DNA from 4 places in the Mesorhizobium sp. B2-3-5 genome. Region 1 is predicted to be linked to each of the others. Evidence: riboswitches for the same ligand, from Rfam matches in the RefSeq annotation. Region 1 holds a riboswitch; each other region holds the start of a gene.
What was found. A riboswitch is a leader RNA that binds a small molecule or an ion and turns the genes downstream of it on or off. The one in region 1 is predicted to bind cobalamin.
Positions count from the first base shown of each region.

Region 2: linked by a shared signal. The riboswitch ahead of FJ958_RS12925 (DUF1636 family protein) and the one ahead of FJ958_RS00960 (DUF1636 family protein) in region 1 are both predicted to bind cobalamin.
Region 3: linked by a shared signal. The riboswitch ahead of FJ958_RS16860 (aromatic ring-hydroxylating dioxygenase subunit alpha) and the one ahead of FJ958_RS00960 (DUF1636 family protein) in region 1 are both predicted to bind cobalamin.
Region 4: linked by a shared signal. The riboswitch ahead of bluB (5,6-dimethylbenzimidazole synthase) and the one ahead of FJ958_RS00960 (DUF1636 family protein) in region 1 are both predicted to bind cobalamin.

Region 1 covers NZ_VFVX01000001.1:175,083-180,784, reverse strand. The annotation lists gene FJ958_RS00975 (iron ABC transporter permease) at 1-381, opposite strand, end outside; gene FJ958_RS00970 (ABC transporter substrate-binding protein) at 381-1,328, opposite strand; gene FJ958_RS00965 (ABC transporter ATP-binding protein) at 1,376-2,161, opposite strand; gene FJ958_RS00960 (DUF1636 family protein) at 2,158-2,643, opposite strand; cobalamin riboswitch at 2,648-2,855, opposite strand; gene FJ958_RS00955 (helix-turn-helix domain-containing GNAT family N-acetyltransferase) at 3,155-4,123, opposite strand; partial or broken gene FJ958_RS00950 (DSD1 family PLP-dependent enzyme) at 4,187-4,348, opposite strand; gene FJ958_RS00945 (hypothetical protein) at 4,396-5,247, opposite strand; gene FJ958_RS00940 (class I SAM-dependent methyltransferase) at 5,334-5,702, shown strand, end outside.
Region 2 covers NZ_VFVX01000009.1:19,431-25,132, forward strand. The annotation lists gene FJ958_RS12920 (winged helix-turn-helix domain-containing protein) at 269-1,468, shown strand; cobalamin riboswitch at 1,498-1,703, shown strand; gene FJ958_RS12925 (DUF1636 family protein) at 1,742-2,170, shown strand; gene cobW (cobalamin biosynthesis protein CobW) at 2,173-3,210, shown strand; gene FJ958_RS12935 (cobaltochelatase subunit CobN) at 3,230-5,702, shown strand, end outside.
Region 3 covers NZ_VFVX01000013.1:82,021-87,722, reverse strand. The annotation lists gene FJ958_RS16885 (alpha-glucosidase family protein) at 1-466, shown strand, start outside; gene ugpC (sn-glycerol-3-phosphate ABC transporter ATP-binding protein UgpC) at 491-1,603, shown strand; gene FJ958_RS16875 (DUF680 domain-containing protein) at 1,674-1,931, opposite strand; gene FJ958_RS16870 (DUF680 domain-containing protein) at 1,975-2,181, opposite strand; gene FJ958_RS16865 (DUF680 domain-containing protein) at 2,255-2,452, opposite strand; cobalamin riboswitch at 2,947-3,148, shown strand; gene FJ958_RS16860 (aromatic ring-hydroxylating dioxygenase subunit alpha) at 3,264-4,511, shown strand; gene FJ958_RS16855 (hybrid-cluster NAD(P)-dependent oxidoreductase) at 4,532-5,632, shown strand; gene FJ958_RS16850 (glycosyltransferase family A protein) at 5,673-5,702, shown strand, end outside.
Region 4 covers NZ_VFVX01000007.1:177,586-183,287, reverse strand. The annotation lists gene FJ958_RS11380 (hypothetical protein) at 142-1,125, shown strand; partial or broken gene bluB (5,6-dimethylbenzimidazole synthase) at 1,290-1,799, opposite strand; cobalamin riboswitch at 1,918-2,100, opposite strand; gene FJ958_RS11370 (histone deacetylase family protein) at 2,268-3,194, shown strand; gene FJ958_RS11365 (exodeoxyribonuclease VII small subunit) at 3,198-3,449, shown strand; gene FJ958_RS11360 (DUF2277 domain-containing protein) at 3,562-3,828, shown strand; gene FJ958_RS11355 (pirin family protein) at 3,868-4,788, shown strand; gene dxs (1-deoxy-D-xylulose-5-phosphate synthase) at 4,876-5,702, shown strand, end outside.

The sequences.
Region 1 (5,702 bases):
GACGGTGATGACGGAAACCGCGCCCGCGGCGGCCCCCGAAGACAGGCCGAACAGGAAGGGATCGGCGAGATCGTTACGCGTCACCGTCTGCAGCAACGCGCCGACCATGCCGAGGCCCGCGCCGACACAGACTGCCAGGATCGTGCGCGGCAGCCGCAGATCGACGACGATCTTGCCAACCGGGCCCGACACCTGATGTTCATTTAACCCAACGGCATGGCCAAGTGCGGCAATGACGTCGGTCAGCGGTATCAGCGTCGAACCATAGGCGATCGACAGCAGCACGAGAGCGACGGTCGCCACCGCGCCCGCCGCCATGGCCAGCGGGAATGCCTTGTGCCCTGAGAGCGCGCCGGATTTGTGCTTCAGGGCGAGATGCATCAGAACGCTTCCGGATGCATCGCCCTGGAGATCTTGCCGATCGCTTCGATGTTTGCCGGTCCGGGCGTGAGTTCGGCATAGCGCAGGGCCACGAAACGCTCGTTCTTGACCGCATCCGTCTCTTTCATCGCCGGATGGGCCTTGAGGAAGTCGAGGAGCTTCTTGTAGCCGCCACCGTCCTGGTAGTCGAGCAGGATGAGGAATTGCGGATTGCGCGACGCCACCGTTTCCCAGTCGGTGTTGCCCCAGCTTGTGTCCATGTCGGCCATGATGTTGTCGCCGCCGGCTGCCGTGATCATGGCGCTGGGGATGGCGAATTTTCCGGCGGTGAATGGCTTGTCCTCGCCGGAATCGTAGAGGAATACCCGTGTTCCCTTGCGATCGCCGACCTTGGCGGTGATGTCAGCGAGTTGGCTCTTCCAGCCGGCAACGAGCTTCTCCGCCTCGGCCTCCTTGCCGAAGATCTTGCCCAGTTTTTCGACATCGCCGTAGAGAAGGTCCATCGAGGCGGCGGGCCGGTTCTTGTCGAGATGGACGCAGCTTTCCGTCAGCACCAGCGTCTTGATGCCGTGTGGCGCGAGCGTGTCGGGCGTCACATCGCCGCCCGGCTTCATGCCATAGTACCAGCCGGCGAAGAAGAAATCAGGCTCGACCGCTACGAGATTTTCGAGCGTCGGGTATTTTGGCGCCAGTTCCGGAATTGAACCCTGCTCGGCCTTGAATTCGGGGCCCACCTTATACCATCCGGTGATGCCGGTCAGGCCGACGATCGACGGCTGCAGCTTCAGCGCGAAGGCCATCTCCGCCATGTTGAGATCGTGAATGACGGCGCGTTTGGGCGGCGCATCGAAGGTCAGCGGTTTGCCGCAACTGTCGACGGTGACCGGGAAGGCGAAAGCTGCCGAGGCCAGCAGCGAGAAGACGAGCGACAAGGCGAGGCGTTTCACGATTTTTGCTCCTTGGTTGAACTGTGTCGGATGAAAGTCGGTTTCGGTCAGGAAGGCGCGGCACGGTTCGGAACATCGAACACGGTCAGTTCGCGATCCTCGGTGGGATGGCGCAGGCGAAACACGTCGACGCCGAAAATCTCGCGGATCAGTTGTTGCGTCAGCGCTTCGCGGGGCGCCGCCAGCGCATGCAGCCGGGCCTCGTTCATCACCGCGACCCTGGTGGCGAAGGGCGCCACCAGGGCCAGATCGTGCAGCACCGCGATCACCGTCATGCCGAAGCCAGCAACGAGTTCGAGCAGTTCCGCGCGGGCGCGTGGGTCCAGATGGTTGGTCGGCTCGTCGAGAAACAACACTTTCGGTTCCTGGGCGATGGCGCGTGCGAGCTGAGCGCGTTGGCGCTCGCCGCCCGACAGCGAGCCAATGGTGCGTCCAAGCAGCGGCAGCAGGCCGGTCCGTCGCAGCGCGTCCACGACAATGTCGCGTTCCTCGCTCCTGTGCCTCAGGCCGGCATGCGGAACGCGGCCAAGCTCGACATAGTCGATCACCGCCAGCCGCGGATCCGGCTGGTCGGTCTGGCCGACGACGGCGATGTGCAGGGCCCGCTCGGCGGCCGATATCCTGTCGAGGCGGCGGCCGCCAAGCTTTACCTCTCCGGAACTTGGCCTGAGCATGCCCGACAACATGCGCAGCAGTGTGGTCTTGCCGGCACCGTTGGGACCGATGATGGCGAGGCGATCGCCGACAGCCATGGACAGGCTGACCGCATGGACCAGAGCCCGGCCATTCGCCACCGCGCCCAGATCGCGCGCTTCGAGAAGCGGCACTGTCATCGGCTGTCCTCCGAAGGCTTGCCCGGTCCGGGGATGCGGGCCAGCGTCTTGCCGGCCAGCCGCGGCGGACGTTGTCCGGCATTGCACCAGCCATCGGCGAGCGAGGCGTAGAGTCTGGCAAATCGCACGAGATCGCCGGCATCGGCTTCCGCATCGATGGACCCGAAGAGATAGGCTGCCTTGCCGGGCGCCTGGAAGGCCACCGCGAGCGGCCGTGCACAGCCCGCCATGCAAGCCACGCCCTCGACCATGAAACCCTGCGCTACAACTGGCTCGATGTGGGCCGAGAGCCGGGAGCGCAAATCGGCGCACAAAGCTTCGCCCGACCTGGTCCCTGTCGGGATGTCGCGGCAAAGCGTGCATACGACGATACGGTGAATACGATCGATGGCGGCGCCCAACTTTCCGTCTTTCTCGATTGGCGACGGAAGGATGTTGGCGGTCGGTCGACAGACCGACGTCCACGTCTCCTCCCGGCACACCCCGTCCGGTCAACTCTGTAATGGCAGGTCTCCTGGCTCGCGGGTCTCGGCGCAATCCTGCCTTCCCAGCCTTGCCGGCCAGTGGCATTTTGGATCTCGCTCACCGCTTACAGTTGCGGGGGCAGCCACGGCCTCGATCCGAGGCGGATCTCACCGTGTTCCCTTTTCACCCCTCGCCTTTCGACTCGGGGACCATCACCATTCCACCCTAGTTTTCCCCAGATTGCTTCGCAACGGATTTCTCGGTCGCCACGATCGGAGCCGAAGCCGCGTGCGACCACACACCCCTTTATGTAATAACATAACGTACTAGTGCATGAGGCCCAGCGCTGTCAAGCGATGGCTGTCAGCCATTGTCGAGCGGATTGCGCGGAGTGCGCAATTTCGATCAAATTGGCCGAGAGCGGAAAGCCAGATGATTTCAGGTCGACTCGACCTGAAATCTGAATCCGCCTCTAATCAAAGAGATAGAGCATGACGTCGTCTGAAAACCGCTTCACACTTTTCGGCATCACGCTCTGGCGGAAGATAACAAATCAAGATTCCAGTTCTGACCAACCAGATCCTTGCCGAAGGAATGGTGAGGTTCTTCCTCGATCAGTTTGAAGCCGGCGGCCTGGTAGATATGCCGGGCAGCGGCGAGAATGTCGTTTGTCCACAAGGTCAGCGTCTTGTATCCCCTGGCGCGGGCAAAGCCGATGCATTCCTCCACCAGTCGCTTGCCGATGCCGAGGCCACGCGCCGAATGTTCGACATAGAGCAGACGCAGCTTCGCCACCTGATCCGACTTGCGTACGACGAAGACCGAGCCGACGACCTCGCCTTCCCGCTCGGCGATCCAGCTGCGCTCCCATTTCGGATCGTAGGATTTCACGAACGCCGCGAGGATTTCGGCGACCAGCGCCTCGTAGGTTTCGTCCCAGCCATAGTCCTGGGCATAGAGCAGTCCTTGCCGGCGAGTGACCCAGCCGATGTCGCCGATCTGCAGCGGCCTCAACAGATAGGGGATCCTCGGCTCGGCATTTTCGCCGAGCAGACGCTGCACCGTCTGCATGGATTTGACCAGCCGGTCCTGCTCCGACGCGGGCAGTCGATCAAGCAGGGCCCGGACCTGATCGTGCGAATCCTTGTTCAGCGGTGCGAAGGCTTTCCTGCCCGCCTGCGTCAGCGCAATCGACGATTGCCGGGCGTCCGAAACCAGCGTCGACCTGGAGATGAGGTGAAGGCGCTCGAACTTTTTCAGCAAACGGCTGACATAGCCGGCGTCGAGACCGAGATCGCGTCCGAGGTCGGTCGCGGTCAGGCCGTCGCGATGCGCCAATTCGTAGAGCACACGCGCCTCGGTCAGGGAGAAGGCGCTTTTCAGCAACCCTTCGTCGAGCAGCCCGATCTGGCGGGTGTAGAAGCGGTTGAAAGCCCGCACCGCGTCGATTCGCTCCTTGTTGGGCGCATCATTGCCGGACTGATGGTGAACCGTCATGGACATCCCCTGTCTTCACAGGATCAATCATTTACTTGACTTAGTCAAGTATCTCCGACATGTTCACATCGTCGGCAACACCGGCCAACGATCCACAATCCTGCCGCCGGATAGCACCGCGATCGGCCCGAACTGCTGCAGCACTGCTTCGCTCTGCGTCGGCCGCAAGAACGCGTAGTCGCCTGGCCTGATGACCGTATCGGCAGGCAGGCCCATGAACTGCTGCAACCGATGGCAACAGGCGGGAGCGGCGATCCTGGCCGGTTGCTGGTCTATCTCGCCCGACGAATGAGGCCCTCGAAGCCGTCGGCCAGATCGGAGGCGCCGGCCGCGAACATCTTCACGAGGTTTTGGGGACGGCCGGGAGTCTTGTTGGCGTCGAGTAGGATGGCCCTGCCCTCGTGCAGGACGAAATCGAATTTCCCGTAGTCAAAGCCCAGCTCACGTCGCCGCTCGCGCATTTCGTCGGGAACAGGGACGGGTTCACGTCGAAACGTTTGCGATGCCTTGACCAGGCTGTTTGGCGAGACATAGCGGGTGCAGCGCTCCCGCTCTCCGCAAAACACCCAGAAGCGCACCGCGAAGCCGTCGGGTTCTGTTTCCGGAATGAACTTTTCCACCACCAGGTCATCGCATTCGAAGATGTCGTCCGGAACCTCGCCAAGAGAACCATAGACCTCATAAGGCCGCGCAGCCTGCAGATGCGGAAAAGGCGGCGGTTTGCCCGCGCGCTTCGATCGCCGGTTGAGGAGTATCTCCGGAATGCCCTGATTGTTGAGGTTGCTTTTGACAATGACCGGGCCCTGCCAGGCGTCCCCTTCGGTTATCAAGGCGCCGCTGATTAGCCGTTTGGATATATCGGCCGCGCCGACGTTGAGGCAAAATGGAAAACCCCGCGCATAGTCGACGTAATCGGCGGACGTTGTCGTCGCATCGACATGCAGAACCGCGATGTCGGCACCGTGTGTCTTTGACGGTCCCTGCTGAATCCGGACTGAATGGCCGCGGCTTTTTAGTTGCTCCAGGACATCGAAAAGCAAATAGGGGCTGCCCCTGCGCAACATGAGGTTGCGCTTGCCCAGGAACCGGTCATGTTCATGCGTTATGACGGTGACACGCGCCATGGCCATACCCTTGGCTTACACGCCCGCTTCTATTAAGCGGCTCTAATCAATCGACGCCAGACTTTCTTGGGCTCCAAGAGGTTTGAATGACCAATCATTGGGACAATTATCATCGGCATTGGAAGCTCCTGGATGCCCCGCTGCGGCCGACCCCGGAAACCGTCGGCATATTCGATCGCGAACTTGATCTAAAGGATGCCGATGTCCTCCTCCTCGGTGTGACCCCTGAACTGGCAGTCCTGGGCAGATCGATGGTCGCGATCGATCAATCGGCAAGCATGATTTCGGGCGTATGGGCCGGCGACAACGCCTCGCGAAAGGCGATGGCCGGCAACTGGCTCGACCTCCCCGCGGAACGGGCAAGTTTCGACGCGGTTATCGGTGACGGATGCCTGTCGGCGGTCGATTCCAAGGCGGCACGCGGTCTGCTGTTCGGTGAGATCGCAAGAGTGCTG
Region 2 (5,702 bases), on a different contig from region 1:
AGTTTAACCGCTGAACCGTTTTAAGAGGGGCCCATGCTGCAACGCGGCGAGGGTTAGCGCAGCACTTCCAGCGAAGCAAGTCAAACCTTGTTCAAAACGCCGACCTGGACGGCATTACAGGAGAAACTGGTCCGATGCGCTCCTGTTTGATTTCCTTCGCGTTCTACTCCACTTTTATCTCCTGACATGGTTGCCGCCAAAACCCTGCTAGCATGGGCTGGAATCACCGGTCTGAACCGCCATAAATCGCCCTCAGAGTGACACCTGCATGAAGGAAAAGATCTCGCTTGCCGCCGCTCGGCGCGTTGCACTCGCCGCCCAGGGGTTTCTCGATCCTCGCCCGAATGGCACGCCAGACCGCCGCCACTTCGCCCGGGTTCTTTCCCGCACCGGCCTGCTGCAGATCGATTCCGTCAGCGCGGTGGTGCGCGCGCACTATATGCCGCTCTATTCGCGGCTTGGCCCCTACCCGCTCGCGCTCCTCGACAATGCCGCCGTGACGCGCAAGCGCATGGTGTTCGAATACTGGGCGCATGAAGCCTCGTTCCTGCCGGTCGAGACATACCCCTTGATGCGCTGGCGCATGCAGCGCGCCGAGCAAGGCGACGAAATGTATCTGGGCCTCGCCAAATGGGGCCGCGAGCACGCCGCCTACATCGAAGAGATCTATCGGGAAGTCGCCGATCGCGGCCCGATCGCCGCCTCGGCGCTTGAAGGCCAGAAAGGTTCCGGCGGCTGGTGGGGCTGGAGCCATGCCAAGCATGCCTTCGAATGGCTGTTCTGGGCCGGCCGCATCACCACCGCGCACCGCCGCGGCTTCGAGCGCTTCTATGACCTGCCCGAACGCGTGCTGCCGCAGGCGATCCTCGATTTGCCGGTGCCCGCTGCCGAGGACGCGCATCGCGAATTGCTGCGCATTTCAGCCCGCGCCCATGGGGTGGCTACAGCCGGGGACCTGCGCGACTATTTCCGTCTGTCGCCCGCCGACATGAAAGGCCGGCTGGAGGAACTGGCCGAGTTGGGCGAGTTGCTGCCGGTGCGTGTCGAGGGCTGGAACAAGCCGGCTTACCTCTATAAGGACGCCCGTTTGCCCCGCAAGATCGAAGCGCGCGCCTTGCTGGCGCCTTTCGACCCCGTCGTCTTCGAACGCTCGCGCACCGAGCGGCTATTCGATTTCCATTACCGCATCGAAATCTACACCCCTGCCGAAAAACGCCAGTACGGCTACTATGTCCTGCCCTTCCTGCTTGGCGACAGGATCGTCGCTCGCGTCGACCTGAGAGCCGACCGGCCGGCAAGCGTGCTGCGCGTCCACGCGGCCTACGCCGAGCCCGGAGCGCCGCCTGAAACAGCCGCCCAGCTCTTCGACGAATTGAAACAGATGCAAGGCTGGCTCGAGCTTGAACGAATGGAAGTGACGCCTGCCGGCGATCTAGGCCCGGCGCTGGCCGACATCGCCATGTCGTAGCCGCGCGTTGACACCGCTGCCTGCAAAAGCCTAAATCCCGTCCAGACGGTCCCCTGCCCGCAACGGCTGGGGCTAAGAGGGAATGCGGTGCGGGATTTCGGTCTCAAATCCGCGGCTGTCCCCGCAACTGTAAGCGAAGAGCCAAGGCCGAAAGCCACTGGGAGTTCCCGGGAAGGCGGCTAACCAAGGCGATGACCCGCGAGCCAGGAGACCTGCCGTCTGCGACAGAAGAATCCGATCGCCCGGCGGGTTTCCGGGCAAGGAGCCCGGTTTTTGGACCATAACGGCAGTTTTTCGGCTGGTGCAGCGGATATATCTTCCGCCAATGGCGACGCCTTGTCCGACGTCACCGTCATCGTCTGCGCGTCCTGCCGCGACGAAACCGGCTCCGACGCCCATCCCCGCGCCGGCGAATCGCTGGCGCAGGACACGCGCCGCGCGGCAGCATCCGAGAACGTCCGCGTCCGCACGGTCGAATGTCTCGGCAATTGCAAACGCCGGCTCAGCGCCGCGATCCTGCGCGACGGCTGCTGGAGCTATGTCTTCGGCGACCTGACCACGAGCAGCGGCGCCGACCTCGTTACCGGCGCCAGACTCTTCGCCACCTCGAGCGACGGCCTCATCCCTTGGCGCGGCCGCCCTGATTCCCTGAAGCGCGGCCTCGTTGCCCGCATCCCTCCCCTAGACCTGCTGAAAGACTGACCATGACCGCTTCCGTCTCCCGCGTTCCCTGCACCGTCGTCACCGGCTTTCTCGGTGCCGGCAAGACGACACTGGTCCGCCATCTCCTGGAAAACGCCGGCGGCAAGCGCATCGCGATTATCGTCAACGAGTTCGGCGACATCGGCATTGACGGCGAGATCCTCAAGGGCTGCGGCATCGACACTTGCCCGGAGGAAAACATCGTCGAACTGGCCAATGGCTGCATCTGTTGCACCGTGGCCGACGATTTCGTACCGGCACTCGACCAGATCCTGTCACTGACGCCGAGGGTCGACCATATCCTGATCGAAACCTCCGGCCTCGCTTTGCCGAAGCCGCTGGTCCAGGCCTTCCAGTGGCCGACGGTGAAGAGCCGCGTGACCGTCGACGGCGTGATCGCCGTGGTCGACGGCCCCGCACTGGCCGAAGGCCGCGTCGCCAACGACATGGACGCCCTGCAGGCCCAACGCGCCGGGGATGACAGCCTCGACCATGACGACCCGGTCGAGGAAGTGTTCGAGGACCAGATCGCCTGCGCCGACCTGATCATCCTGTCGAAGAGTGACCTGATGGACGCCGCCGGTTCGGCCCGCGCCAACGCCATCGTCAACGAACACTCCGCCCGGGCCGTCAAGATCGTGCCGACGTCCCACGGCAAGGTCGATCCCTCCGTACTGCTCGGGCTCGGCCTCGCCGTAGAGGACGACATCGAGAACCGCAAGTCCCATCACGACGGCGCATTCGACCACGAGCATGACGACTTCGACACCTTCATTGTCGACATCCCCTCGATCGCCAATCCGGACGAACTGGCAAAACGCGTCGCTGCCGCCGCCGAACAGGAAAACGTGCTGCGCGTGAAAGGCTTCGTAGAGGTCGGCGGCAAGCCGATGCGGCTTTTGCTGCAGGCCGTCGGCCCGCGCGTCAACCATTACTATGACCGCGCCTGGACCGCCGAGGACGACCGCCGCTCGCGTCTCGTCGTCATCGGCCTCAAGGGGCTGAACCGCCCTGCGATCGAGCGTATACTCGCCGGCTGATTTTCAGGCACGGGCCGCGATGCACATCCTCACCACGACATCCGCCTCGCTCGACGATCTCGCCGAGCCGGTCGATCTGCGGCAGACGCCGGCGGATATCGTGGCCCTGTCCTTCACCGACAGCGACCTCGCCGGCCTCGCCGCCGCGTGGAAGGCGGATGCCGGCCGCCTGCCCTCGATGCGGCTGGCCGCGCTGCGTGACCTGCGCCACCCCATGTCCGTCGACCTCTGGATCGACAGCGTCGCCCGCCACGCCAGGATCATCCTGGTGCGCATCCTCGGCGGCTACGACTGGTGGCGCTATGGCTGCGACCAGCTTGCCGCGACCGCCCGCGAGCGCGGCATAAAACTGGCGCTGCTGCCCGGTGAAAGCCACGACGAGGATCTCCGGCTGATCGAAGCCTCGACGCTGCCGCGCGCGGAACTGGACGCGCTGCTCGGCTATTTCCGCGAGGGCGGCCCGGCCAATATGTGCGCGCTGGTGCGGAGGTTGGCAGGGCTGGCAGGACAGGATGAAGCAGCAGCCGCGCCGGTAACCGTGCCCAAAGCGGGTTACTACGAGCCAGGACGTGGCGTCGTCGAGTGCGGCGTCCCCCTCCCCCTCGAGGGGAGGGTCCGGCCGCAGGCCGGGGGTGGGGTCGCCGGTGAAATGCGCCGACTTCGAGAAACACCGTATCCAGTCGCACCGACCCCACCCGGCCCTGCGGGCCACCCTCCCCTCGAGGGGGAGGGAAAGATCGTGCCCATCCTCTTCTACCGCTCGATGCTGCTGGCCGCCGATGTCGCGCCAATCGATGCGCTTTTCGACGCCTTGCAGCAGCGCGGCATCACCCCTGTACCGATCTTCGTCTCCAGCCTGAAGGACCCAGCATCCTTCGCGTTCGTCGAAAACGCCCTCGCCACGCTGAAACCGGCTGCCATCATCACCGCGACCGCTTTCGCGTCTGGCGCGGAACCTGGTGTCGAAACCCTGTTCGATCGAGCCGGCGTCCCTGTGTTCCAGGTCATCGTCGCCAGCACGCGCCGCGACGTTTGGGAAAATAACCAGCGCGGCCTGGCACCCGCCGACCTCGCCATGCATGTCGTTCTGCCCGAACTCGACGGCCGCATCCTCGCCGGCGCCATTTCCTTCAAGGACGAAAGCGATGTCGATCCCGCACTTGGCCACCGCGCCTTCGCCAACCGGCCGGAGCCGGACCGCGTGGCCCAGGTTGCCGATCGTGTAGCAGCTTTTGTCCGCCTGCAGGAGACATCTCGCGCCCAGCGCAAGCTCGCCATCCTGATCCCGGATTACCCGAGCGCCCCCGGCCGCACCGGCTATGCCGTCGGCCTCGACGTACCGTCAAGCGTGCTGGCCATGCTGCATGACCTCAGCGAACAGGGCTATGCCGTTGACGGGATTCCGCGAACGCCGCGGGAACTGCTGGATTTGCTGGAGCATAGCAACGACGGATTGGCCCTACAGGAGTATTTGGGCTTCTCGAAGGAGTTGCCGAGAGCTGTGATTGCCGCAGTAGAAGCAGCATGGGGAAAACCAGAAGATGAGGCAGGTTTATGCGAGGCACCCCCCTCTGTCCTGCCGGACATCTCCCCCGCAAGGGGGGAGATTGGCAGCTCGGATGCCGGCGCTGTTCCTGCGAGGCCAATAGCTGGCGAGAGCTTCGATGAAAGCTCGATCTCCCCCCTTGCGGGGGAGATGTCCGGCAGGACAGAGGGGGGTGGGCCGGAACACCAGCGTCCGAGATTTTTCCCCTTCCGCGCCGCCACCTTCGGCAACATCACCGTAGCGCTCGCCCCGGATCGCGGCCGCTCCGCCGACCGCCGCGCCGATTACCACGACCCCACGCTCCCCCCGCGCCATGCCCTACTCGCCTTCGGTCTGTGGCTCCGGAAATCGCTGGGCGTCAACGCCCTCATCCACGTCGGTGCCCACGGCACGCTGGAATGGCTGCCGGGCAAGACGGTTGCGCTGTCGCAAAACTGCTTCCCCGAGATCGTCGCCGGACCCCTGCCTGTCATCTATCCCTTCATCGTCTCCAATCCCGGCGAGGCGGCACAAGCCAAGCGGCGCATCGCCGCCGTCACGCTCGGCCATCTGCCGCCGCCGCTGACCGGCGCTGGCCTCGACCAAGACCAGCATCGGCTCGAACGCCTGGTCGACGAATATGCCCAGGCCGATGGGCTCGACCGGCGGCGCCGCGACCAGCTGGCGAAGCTGATCGTCGACACCGCGCAACAGAACGGCCTCGCCTCCGAAGCAGGCGTTGCGAGGACCGACGCGCCTGATGAGGCTTTGCGCCGTATCGATGCGTGGCTCTGCGACCTCAAGGATTTCTCCATCAAGGACGGGCTGCACATCTACGGTCGCGCCTCCGACGACGAACCCGATGCCATGCGCCGCCAGAGCGCGAACGCCGAAAAGGCCGCGCTGCTTGCCGCGCTCGATGGCCGTCACGTCAAGGCCGGCCCGGCCGGCGCACCCGCGCGAGGCC
Region 3 (5,702 bases), on a different contig from region 1:
GCAGGATCCCTATGGCATCCGCTTCTGGCCGGAATTCAAGGGCCGTGACGGCTGCCGCACGCCCATGGTGTGGGACGGCAGCGCCAAGAACGGCGGATTCTCCCAGGCAAAGCCCTGGCTGCCGGTGCCGGCCAAGCATCTGTCGCAGGCGGTCAACGTGCAGCAGGGCGACGACACGTCACTGCTCGAGCACTACCGGCGCTTTCTCGCCTTCCGTCGCGCCCATCCGGCGCTGGCCAAGGGCGATATCAATTTCATCGAAAGCCAGGGCGACACCGTCGCCTTCAAGCGCCGGGCGGGCTATGAGCAGATCGTCTGTGTCTTCAATCTGAGCGCCAAGCCGGCCGAGGTTGACCTTGGCGGCGGATCGCTGCAACCTTTGCCGGGACACGGATTTTCCGGGAAGGCGGACGCAGGCACCATCCGCCTCGGCGGCTACGGCGCCTGGTTCGGGCGCACAGACTGAATTTCAAATCACTGGGAGAAAATCATGGCCGATGTCACGCTGAGACAGGTGAAGAAGTCCTACGGCAATCTCAACATTCTCCACGGCATCGACCTCGACATCAAATCGGGCGAGTTCATCGTCTTCGTCGGCCCGTCGGGCTGCGGCAAGTCGACCTTGCTGCGTTCCATCGCCGGGCTGGAGGAGATCACCTCGGGTGAGCTCAAGATCGACGGCGAGGTGGTCAACGACGTGCCGCCGTCGAAGCGGGGCATCGCCATGGTGTTCCAGTCCTACGCGCTCTATCCGCACATGACCGTCTACGACAACATGGCGTTCTCGATGAAGATCGGCAAGGAAAGCAAGGCCGAGATCGACAAGCGCGTGCGCCAGGCTGCGGAAATCCTGCAGCTGACCAAATATCTCGACCGTCTGCCCAAGGCGATGTCGGGCGGTCAGCGTCAGCGCGTCGCCATCGGCCGCGCCATCGTGCGCAATCCGAAAGTGTTCCTGTTCGACGAGCCGCTGTCGAACCTTGACGCGGCGCTGCGTGTCGCCACGCGTATCGAGATCGCCAAGCTCAAGGAATCGATGCCCAAGACGACCATGATCTACGTCACCCACGACCAGGTCGAGGCGATGACGCTGGCCGACCGTATCGTGGTGCTGAAGGAGGGCCATATCGAGCAGGTCGGAACACCGATGGAACTCTACAAGAGGCCCGGCAATCTGTTCGTCGCCCAGTTCATCGGCTCGCCGGCCATGAACATCCTGCCGGCGACCGTCGACAGGACCGGCAGCCCAACCGTCGTTAGCCATGTCGGCGGCCGCAAGGCGACAGTGCCGATCGCAACGCCGGCATCTGCGAAGGGAGCGGCGGTAAGCTTCGGCGTACGGCCGGAAGATCTCGCGATCGCCGGCGGCACGGACTATCTGTTCGAGGGGACGGTCGATTATGTCGAACAGCTCGGCGAGGTCCAGCTGGTCTATGTCGACATCGGCAGGGCCGACCTGCCGCTGGTGACCAAGCTGCCTGGCAATGTCGAGGTCAAGCGCGGCTCGACGCTGCGGCTGACCGCCGATGCCGGCGACCTTCATATCTTCGACGCGGACGGCCGCTCCTTCGCGCTTCACGAGATAGAGGCAAAGGCGGCCTGAAACAGGTTCTGGTGATGAAAAAGAGCCGCGGGCATCGGCCTGCGGCTCTTTTTGTATTCCACATCAGCTATTAACGGCCGAAGAGGTTCCGGTCGCTGCCCTGTGGGGCGGACTTCTGGACGTCACCCGACGAATTGAGCAGTTTGTAGACAGGCGACTCTTCGTTGCGGATCGAGCCGGTATGCGAAGCGTCTATGTTGGCGGTCGTCGCCTGCTTGTTGATGTCGGTGCCGCCAACATTGTCGTTGGCCGCATAGGCGCTGCCGGCGGCAATCAGAAGTGCGGCGGCGGTAGAACAATCTTTTTCATTTCGGGTACTCCGGTATATTCCAACTCAGGCGGCGGGCTTGCCGCCGCCTGATGTCGGAAAGTTAGTTGTTGCCGAACAGGTTGCGGTCAGCACCGTGCGTGGGCGTCTGAGCCGCCGGTTCGGACTTCTTGATCGAAGCGGTATATGAGGTGTCGGTGGACGTGGCGGCCGGCTGGCTGGCGCCATTCGAGCCATAATTGTCACTGCCGGCGAAAGCGCTGCCGGAAATGGCCAGAATGGCGACGGCAGCAAGAGCGATCTTCTTCATTTCAAGTCTCCTGAATTCTTCGAGTGTCGCCAGGACGGCGAGTCAAAACCCGCCGCCTGCTGGAGATCGACTGTTAGTTGTTACCGAACAGGTTGCGGTCAGAACCGTGGATGGGCGTCTGGGCAGCCGGTTCCGACTTCTTGACCGAAGCGGTGTAGGAGCTGTCGACAGCGGTGGCCGCGGGGGCCTTCGAACCATAGTTGTCGCTACCAGCGAAGGCGCTGCCGGAAATGGCCAGAAAGGCGGCGGCAGTGAGGACAATCTTTTTCATTTTTTGGTACTCCAGTATTTTTCCGTCCGTCTAGCGGCGTGTCTTGGGATTAAAATCGCGTCGTTCGGACGACCCCGATGTGGGAGAGCCAGCTAGCCGTTTCCAATCACGAAGATGTTCAACGTGGACCATGAATCCACCACTTGAAATTGTACCAAGATCCCCCACATAAGATTTTTTTCCATGCAATATCAAAGTGTTAATTAAAATCGGCGCCGCCATCACCGACTGTATCGGAGGCTCAGCGTTCACACCGTCCTGCACGCACCGTCAACAGAAACGAACCGTTCGGTTCGATTTTAGAATCTGCTAATAGTCACTTTTCGAAACCGTAACCCTTTTTTGCTCCCAATCGGGGCCGACTCCCGGCGCCCGGCGCGCCGTCACCGCCATGATTCTCGCTGCCGCTGTTCGCGACCAGCTCGTTGCGCATGCGTGTCGCGCCACATGGATGCGATGTCGCTTTCATGCCGATGTCGCAAGCGCTGTCGTGGTTAGATCATGTCATCTCAGGTGCCGCTTCGTGACGACGGGGCGGAGAATTGGGAAGCCGGTCAAAGTCCGGCGCTGCCCCCGCAACGGTGGTGGAGTTCAAGTCGCAACGGGAGACCACTGGGCGAAAGCCTGGGAAGGTGTCGCGACAGTCCGCAAGGACACTCCAGAGCCCGGAAACCAGCCCGAGATATTTGAACTCGACTGATCGCGGCGGGCGGTCAAGGGGCGGATAGTGCATGTCCGGCGCTTTTACCGGCCTGCGTCCCATCCTTCCTCTCTTCCCCTCCGGTTCAGTCCTTGAATGCGAGGACAGGACATGGATGTGCGCATCGATATGCTGAGGCTCTTGAACAGCCGCAGAGAGGGCTTTTCGCTGGAACAGCCCTTCTACACCGACCCGGACTACTTCAAGCTCGACATGGAGCTGATCTGGTATCGCGACTGGCTGTTCATCGGCCATGATTGCGAATTGCCGAAGCCGGGAAGCTTCATCACCGTGCAGATCGGCGACTATCCGGTCGTGCTGGTGCGCGACCAGCAGGGCAAGATCAATGCCTTCCACAACTCCTGCCGCCATCGCGGCAGCCGCGTCTGCAACACCGACAAGGGCTTGGCCGCCAAACTGGTCTGCCCCTATCACCAGTGGACCTACGAGCTCGACGGCCGCCTGCTGTTCGCCCGCCAGATGGCCGACGGCTTCGACAAAAGCCAGTTCGGCCTGAAGCCGGTCGCCTGCGAGAGCGTGGCCGGCTACATCTTCATCTGCCTGGCCAAGGAGCCCGCCGACTTCGCACCGATGCGGGCGATGATCGAACCCTATCTCAAGCCGCACCGGCTGAGCGAAGCAAGGATCGCCTTCGAGAGCACCATCATCGAGAAGGGCAACTGGAAGCTGGTCTGGGAAAACAACCGCGAGTGCTACCATTGCGCCGGCAACCATCCGGAGCTTTGCAAGACCTTCCCGGAGGCGCCGACCGTGACCGGTGTACAGGGCGCCGACAGCGATCCGGAAATGCTGGCGCACTGGGCGAAATGCGAGGCGGCGGGCCTGGCGAGCAAGTTCCGTATCGACCCGGCCGGGCAATATCGCGCCACGCGCGCGCCGCTGCTGCGCGATGCGGTCAGCTACACGATGAACGGCAAGCGGGCGGTGAAGAAGAACCTCTCCGACAGCGTCTCGGCCGACCGCATCGGCACCCTGATGCACTATCACTATCCGACGACCTGGAACCATATCCTGATCGACCATGCCGTCACCTTCCGCGTGCTGCCGATCAGTGCCACGGAAACCGCGGTGACGACGAAATGGCTGGTGCATAAGGATGCGGTCGAGGGCGTCGATTACGATCTCGCCGAACTCATCCATGTGTGGACCGAGACCAACGATCAGGATCGCCGTATCGTCGAGGAAAACGCCTTCGGCATTCTGTCGCCGGCCTACGAACCAGGCCCGTATTCGGAGCTGCATGAGGGCGGCGTGATCCAGTTCGTCGACTGGTATGCGCGCTTCATTGGTCCGCGCCTCGCCGAGGATGGTCGACCAGCGCTCCGCAGTGTCGCCTGAGAGGCCAAGGGATGAACGCGATGACTGATCTTGGCCTTTACCGCCATCTCGACCAGATGGCGCCATGGAACGACAGGCTCCAGGTGCTGGAAGTGACCGGCGTCAGCGACGAGTCTCCTGACGTCAAGACCTTCACCTTCCGCTCCGACAACCAGACCTGGTTCCGCTACAAGCCGGGCCAGTTCGTGACGCTGGAACTGCCGACAGCCGACGGGCCGCTGATGCGCACCTATACATTGTCATCGTCGCCATCGAGGCCGTTCTCGATCGCCGTGACGGTGAAGGCGCAAGCCGGCAGCATCGGTACGCGCTGGATGTTCGACAATCTGAGGCCCGGATCGCACGTCAAGGCCTATGGGCCGGCCGGCGATTTCTCGCTGCACAGCCATCCGGCGGCAAAATATCTGTTCATCTCGGCCGGCTCGGGCGTGACGCCGATGATGTCGATGCTGCGCTGGCTGAACGACTGCGCGCCATGGACCGATGTCGGCTTCGTCAACTGCGCGCGGCGCCCCGAAGAGATCATCTTCCGCAAGGAACTCGAACTGCTCGGCGGCCATATGCCCGGCCTGTCGCTCGGCTTCATGATCGAGGAGCGCTCAAGCCGTGAGGGCTGGTACGGCCATATGGGCCGTATCGATGCCATAAGGCTGCCGCTGCTGGCGCCCGATTTCCGCGAACGCGAGATATTCTGCTGCGGTCCCGACCCTTTCATGCGGGCCGTGCGCGGCATGCTGGAAGGCGCCGGCTTCGACATGACGAAATACCACCAGGAGAGCTTCGCCGCGCCGGTGGTGGAGGAAATCCCGGCGCCGTTCGCGTCGCCCGCACAGGACGGCGCCCCTGTTCCCGTCGAAGCCGCGACAGCGATCCGCTTCGCGCTTTCGGACGTCGATGCCGAATGTGTCGCCGGCCAGACCGTGCTGCAGACGGCGCGCGCCTGGGGCGTGCGGATACCCGCGGCCTGCGAATTCGGCCTGTGTGGAACCTGCAAGGTCAAGAAAGTCTACGGCGATGTGGAGATGAGCCACAATGGCGGCATCCTCGATCATGAGATCGATGACGGCTTCATCCTGGCCTGTTGCTCCAAGCCGCTGTCGGCGTTGGAAATCGAGGCGTAATCGGTTCAAGGCCTCAACCGATCCGGGAAATCTTGCCGGCGTGATCGATGCGCTCGGCATGCCGGTGCGC
Region 4 (5,702 bases), on a different contig from region 1:
GATGACGACGTCGCGGAGGCCTCGGCCAATTCCGAACGTTTGCGAAACGAGCGGCTGCTCGCTTCTTCTCGTCGCCCCCCGGTTGACAATCTTCGGGGTGAGCGCATCCTTCCCAGCCATCTCTGAGGGGAGATTCGGGGCATGTGGGATTTCGATATCGGCAGGTCGGTGTCCATCATGATGCGGACCTGGCCTTTCATTGTTTTTCGCATGGTCGTCTATTTCGGCATCACGCTGGCCTATATCCTGGCGACCGGCACGGGTGCCTCCGTCGGCTATGGCGTCGGCCATATCTCGACCGATCCCGACGGGCCGCTGTCCTTTGCCCTATGGGGCGGCGTGATCGGCTTTGGCGCCGTCTCGATCGCCGTCTACTGGATCCGCGAATACATCCTCTACGTCGTCAAGGCGGGCCACATCGCCGTCATGGTCCACCTGATCGACGGCCATGATGTTCCCGACGGCAAGAACCAGATCGCCTATGCCAGGCAAGTCGTGACCGAGCGTTTCGCCGAGGCCAACATCCTTTTCGTCGTCGACCAGCTGGTCAAGGGTGCCATTCGCGCCATCACCGGCCTGCTGGGCGGCATCGCCGCCTTCCTGCCCATTCCAGGCCTGAGCGGCCTGGTGTCTTTCATCAACACGGTAATCCGCCTGTCACTCACCTATGTCGACGAGATCATCCTCGGCTACAACATCCGCATCAACTCGTCCTCGCCGTTCGAAACCGCGCGCCAGGGCGTCGTGCTCTACGCCCAGAACGGCAAGACCATGGTCAAGAACGCTGTCTGGCTGGCGGTTATCATGTGGGGCGTGTCGTTCGTGATCTTCCTGCTGATGCTGACCCCGGCCGGCGCCATTCTTTTCCTCATGCCCGGGCAGCTCGCCGGCTGGGCCTTCGTTTTGGCCATCGTCTTCGCCTGGGCCTTCAAGGCGGCGTTCATCGAACCTTTCGCCATCGCGTGCCTGATGCAGGTCTATTTCAAGACCATCGAGGGCCAGGTGCCCGACCCCGCCTGGGACGCCCGGCTGGCCGAAGCTTCGTCGAAGTTCAGGGACCTCAAGGACAAGGCGCTCTCCTCCTTCGGTGGTTCGCACTGGGGCACGGCCGGCGCGACACGCTGATCGGCCGGGCTGGCGGGCATGCCGGCGACGGTGTTGAGGCGCGACACCGCTGATTTGAGCGGAGCCTCGCCCTGGCCGCAAAACGTCTCGCTCATGATCAGTTCGGGCAGCGGCAGCCGCCGCCCCCAGCCATGTGTCTCGAGGTCCGGCTTGGGCGCGAACTCGGAAACACGGCCGACGCAGAGATAGGCGATCGGCGTCACGTGCTCGGGAATGGCCAACAGCCGCTTCAGCGCTTCAGGCTCGATAATGCTGACCCAGCCGACGCCGATGCCTTCGGCCCGCGCCGCCAGCCAGAAATTCTGCACCGCGCAGACCGTGCTGTAGAGATCCATCTCCGGATTATGCCAACGCCCCAGCGGCGAACCTTTCGAGCGCTGGCGGTCGCAGGTGATGCAGATGTTGAGCGCGCTTTCGCAGATGCCTTCCAGCTTGAGCTTGCGGTAGAGCGCCTGCCGCTCTTCCTCGATTGCTGGCAGTTCTTGTTCTCGCGCTGCCAGGAACAGGTCACGCACCTTCTCCCGGCGCGCGGCACCGCGAATGACGATGAAGTTCCATGGCTGCATGAAGCCGACCGATGGCGCGTGATGGGCGGCAAGCAGCAACCGAGCCAGCACCTCGTCGTCGATTGTCTCGGGAGTAAAATGACTGCGAACATCGCGCCTGGTGAACATGGCGCGATAGACAGCGTCGCGCGCCATCTGGTCAAATCCGTCGCCCATAGGAGCGGTCATGGCTTCCGGCATCGCTTGTCCCTTGCGATTGCAATCAATGCCGCCCGCCTGACCATGCGGATGACGATGCCTGCCAGGCCGGTCTTCTGGCTCGGGATCAACCCGCGTCCGGTGCCTTCCCGTCATCGACAGTGGCATTTACCGGCGCGGTCCCCCTTACAGCGTTGGGCACGCCACGGAATTCAACCGTGTTCCCGATTCTCCCGCCAGAGCATTTGCAGCCAAGTGGATTTCACTTGGCGGCTGAAACAAACAGGCCGGCGGGCACCAGGCAGTGGTGGCGACCTTACGCCGAAGCCCCGGCCGCGCCAATCCCCGCAGCGACGCGAATGGACGCAGACGTGATTTTCCCCAGCGATCAAGCCGCAACGCATGGCCATCGCGGCATCGGGGCACTAGATAGGGACCATGGCCACCCGTCTCTACACGCACCCTATCTTCCTTGAACACATCACGCCGCCCGGCCACCCCGAGCGGCCGGACCGCTTGCGCGCCATCGAGCGCGTGCTCGACGACGACGCCTTTGCCGCGCTCGACCGCGTCAAGGCGCCGGAAGGAGATGAAGCCACAATCCTCTACGCGCATCCCGCCGATTTCGTTGCACGCGTGCGCGCCGCCATCCCCGACGAGGGCATCGCCCGCGTCGATGCCGACACCACCGCCAGTCCGAAGAGCTGGCAGGCGGTGATCACCGCGATCGGTGCCGCCAACGCGGCCGTCGACGACGTCTTCACTGGCCGGGCCGACAATGTCTTCGTCGCCGCGCGACCGCCTGGCCACCATGCCGAAAAGACCACCGCCATGGGTTTCTGTTTCTTCAACACGGCGGCGATCGCGGCGCGCTACGCGCAGAAGAAGCATGGCGCCGAGCGGGTCGCCGTCGTCGACTGGGACGTGCATCACGGCAACGGCACGCAGGATATCTTCTGGGACGATCCCTCGGTGCTCTATTGTTCGACGCATCAGATGCCGCTCTATCCAGGCACCGGCGCGAAGAACGAAACCGGCGCCGGCAACATCGTCAACGCGCCTCTGGCGCCGCAGACCGGCAGCGAGGTGTTTCGCGATGCCTTCCTGTCGCGGATCCTGCCGGCGCTCGACAAATTCGCGCCCGATCTGATCATCATTTCGGCCGGCTTCGACGCGCACCACCGCGACCCGCTGGCCGAGATCAATCTGACCGAGGATGATTTCGACTGGGCGACCGGCCAACTGATGCAACGCGCCGCGCGTCACGGCGACAACCGGCTCGTCAGCCTGCTCGAGGGCGGCTACGATCTGCAGGGATTGGCATTTTCGGTCGCCGCCCATGTCGGGCGGCTGATGAAAGGGTGAATAATGGCTGGTGAGACCAATGAAGACGTCAAGGCGATGAGCTTCGAACAGGCACTCGATGCGCTGGAGAAGATCGTCGACGATCTGGAGCGTGGCGACGTGCCGCTCGATCAGTCAATCCGGATCTACGAGCGCGGTGAGGCCCTGAAGGCGCATTGCGACCGGTTGCTGAAGGCCGCGGAGGACAAGGTCGAGAAGATCAGGCTGTCGCGCGACGGAAAGCCGGTCGGAACGGAGCCGCTCGACGCGGACTGAGGCAGGGTCGCGAACGACCATCTTGCTTCACCGGTTTTTAGACACGATCATGATTGAGGATTGACGTCGTCCCGATTGAAACGGCCCCAGGACAAGAGGAGATACGGAAGCGATGTGCAGAAACATCAAGACCCTGTTCAATTTTGACCCGCCGGCAACCAATGATGAGGTTCGCGACGCGGCGCTTCAGTTTGTCCGCAAGCTGAGCGGCACGACGCGGCCTTCGAAGCAGAACCAGCATGCATTCGACCACGCGGTCGAGGCCATCGCGGCATCGGCGCGCGAACTGCTCGATTCCCTCGAAACAAACCAGCATCCGCGCAACCGCGAAGAGGTGGCGGCCAAACTTCGGGCAAAGGCGGCGCTCCGTTTTGCCTGATGCGGCCATGGCGGTCTGGACCGCTGACAAGGAGAGTTCATGAGCTTCTTTCCGGGGAAGGACCCTGAAGCCGGCGATGCCTTTGCCAGCGATCAGATCGAACTGATGGTCATCCCGAACGCCAAGGACATTGGCGGCTTCGAGGTGCGCCGAGCCTTGCCGACCGCCAGGAGGCGTCTGGTCGGCCCATTCATCTTCTTCGACCGCATGGGGCCGGCGATCCTGCGCGCCGGCCAGGCGCTCGATGTCCGTCCCCACCCGCATATCGGCCTGTCGACGGTTACCTATCTGTTTGACGGCAAGATTCGGCATCGCGATTCGCTGGGCACCGAAATGGTCATCCAGCCCGGCGACGTGAACCTGATGACCGCCGGCCGCGGCATCGTGCATTCCGAGCGCACGCCAGAGGAATTGCGCGGCGCGCCAATGTCGATCTCGGGCCTGCAGACATGGCTTGCCTTGCCTGACGACAAGGAGGAAGTGGCGCCGGTGTTCGAGAACACGGCTGTCTTGCGGCTTCCCGAGATCGACGCCGAAGGCGTCAGCGGCCGCGTTGTCATCGGTGATTTCCAGGGATTGCGCTCCCCTGTGAGGGCCGATTCCGAAACGCTCTACGCCGACCTGCGCCTGGCGCCGGGCGCCAGCGTGAAAATCCCGGCCGACGCCGAGGAGCGCGCCATCTACACGCTGGAAGGCGAAGTCTCCATTGCAGGCGACGTGTTTCCCGCGGAACGGTTGTTGGTGTTCCGGCCCGGCGACGAGATCGTCGTATCGTCGCAAACCGGTGCGCATTTCATGCTTTTCGGCGGCGCCTCGCTTGGCTCGAAGCGCTACATCTGGTGGAATTTCGTCTCCTCGTCCAAGGAGCGCATCGAACAGGCCAAGCAGGAATGGAAGACAGGCCGCTTCGATATCGTTCCAGGAGATGAGAAGGAATTCATCCCGCTGCCCGAGAACTGACGGGCGGATTGCTCCGCGTCACCGACACGCATTTACTTTCGCCGGCTGGCGGCCTATCTCGCCGATGAACAGAAAGCCTGAGCACCCGTGAACGCAACGCCGCATACGCCGCTTCTTGACAAGGTCCGCGTCCCGGCGGATTTGCGGGCGCTTGACGAGAGCGACCTTCCACAACTGGCCTCTGAGCTTCGCCTCGAATTGGTCGATGCCGTGTCCCGCACCGGCGGCCATCTCGGCGCCGGCCTTGGGGTGGTCGAACTCACCGTGGCGCTGCATTATGTCTTCGACACGCCGGATGACCGGCTGATCTGGGATGTCGGCCACCAGGCCTACCCGCACAAGATCCTGACCGGCCGCCGCGACCGCATCCGCACCTTGCGCCAGGAAGGCGGCCTGTCCGGCTTCACCCGCCGCGCCGAAAGCGAATACGATCCCTTCGGCGCCGCCCACTCCTCGACATCGATCTCGGCCGGCCTCGGCATGGCCGCCGCCCGCGACCTCGCCGGTGGCCGCAACAACGTCATCGCCGTCATCGGTGATGGCGCCATGTCGGCCGGCATGGCCTATGAGGCGATGAACAATGCCGGCGCGCTCGATGCTCGCCTCATCGTGATCCTCAACGACAACGACATGTCGATCGCCCCGCCGACCGGCGCCATGAGCGCCTATCTGGCGCGCCTCGCCTCCGGCAAGGCCTATGTCGGTCTGCGCGATTTCGGCAAGAAGCTGACCTCCTATCTCGGCAAACGCGCCGATCGCGCCATTACCAGGGCGGTCGAGCATGCGCGCGGCTATGTCACCGGCGGCACGCTGTTCGAGGAGCTCGGTTTCTATCACATCGGCCCGATCGACGGGCACAATCTCGAACATCTTATCCCGGTCTTGAAGAACGTCCGCGACAATGGCGAAGGCCC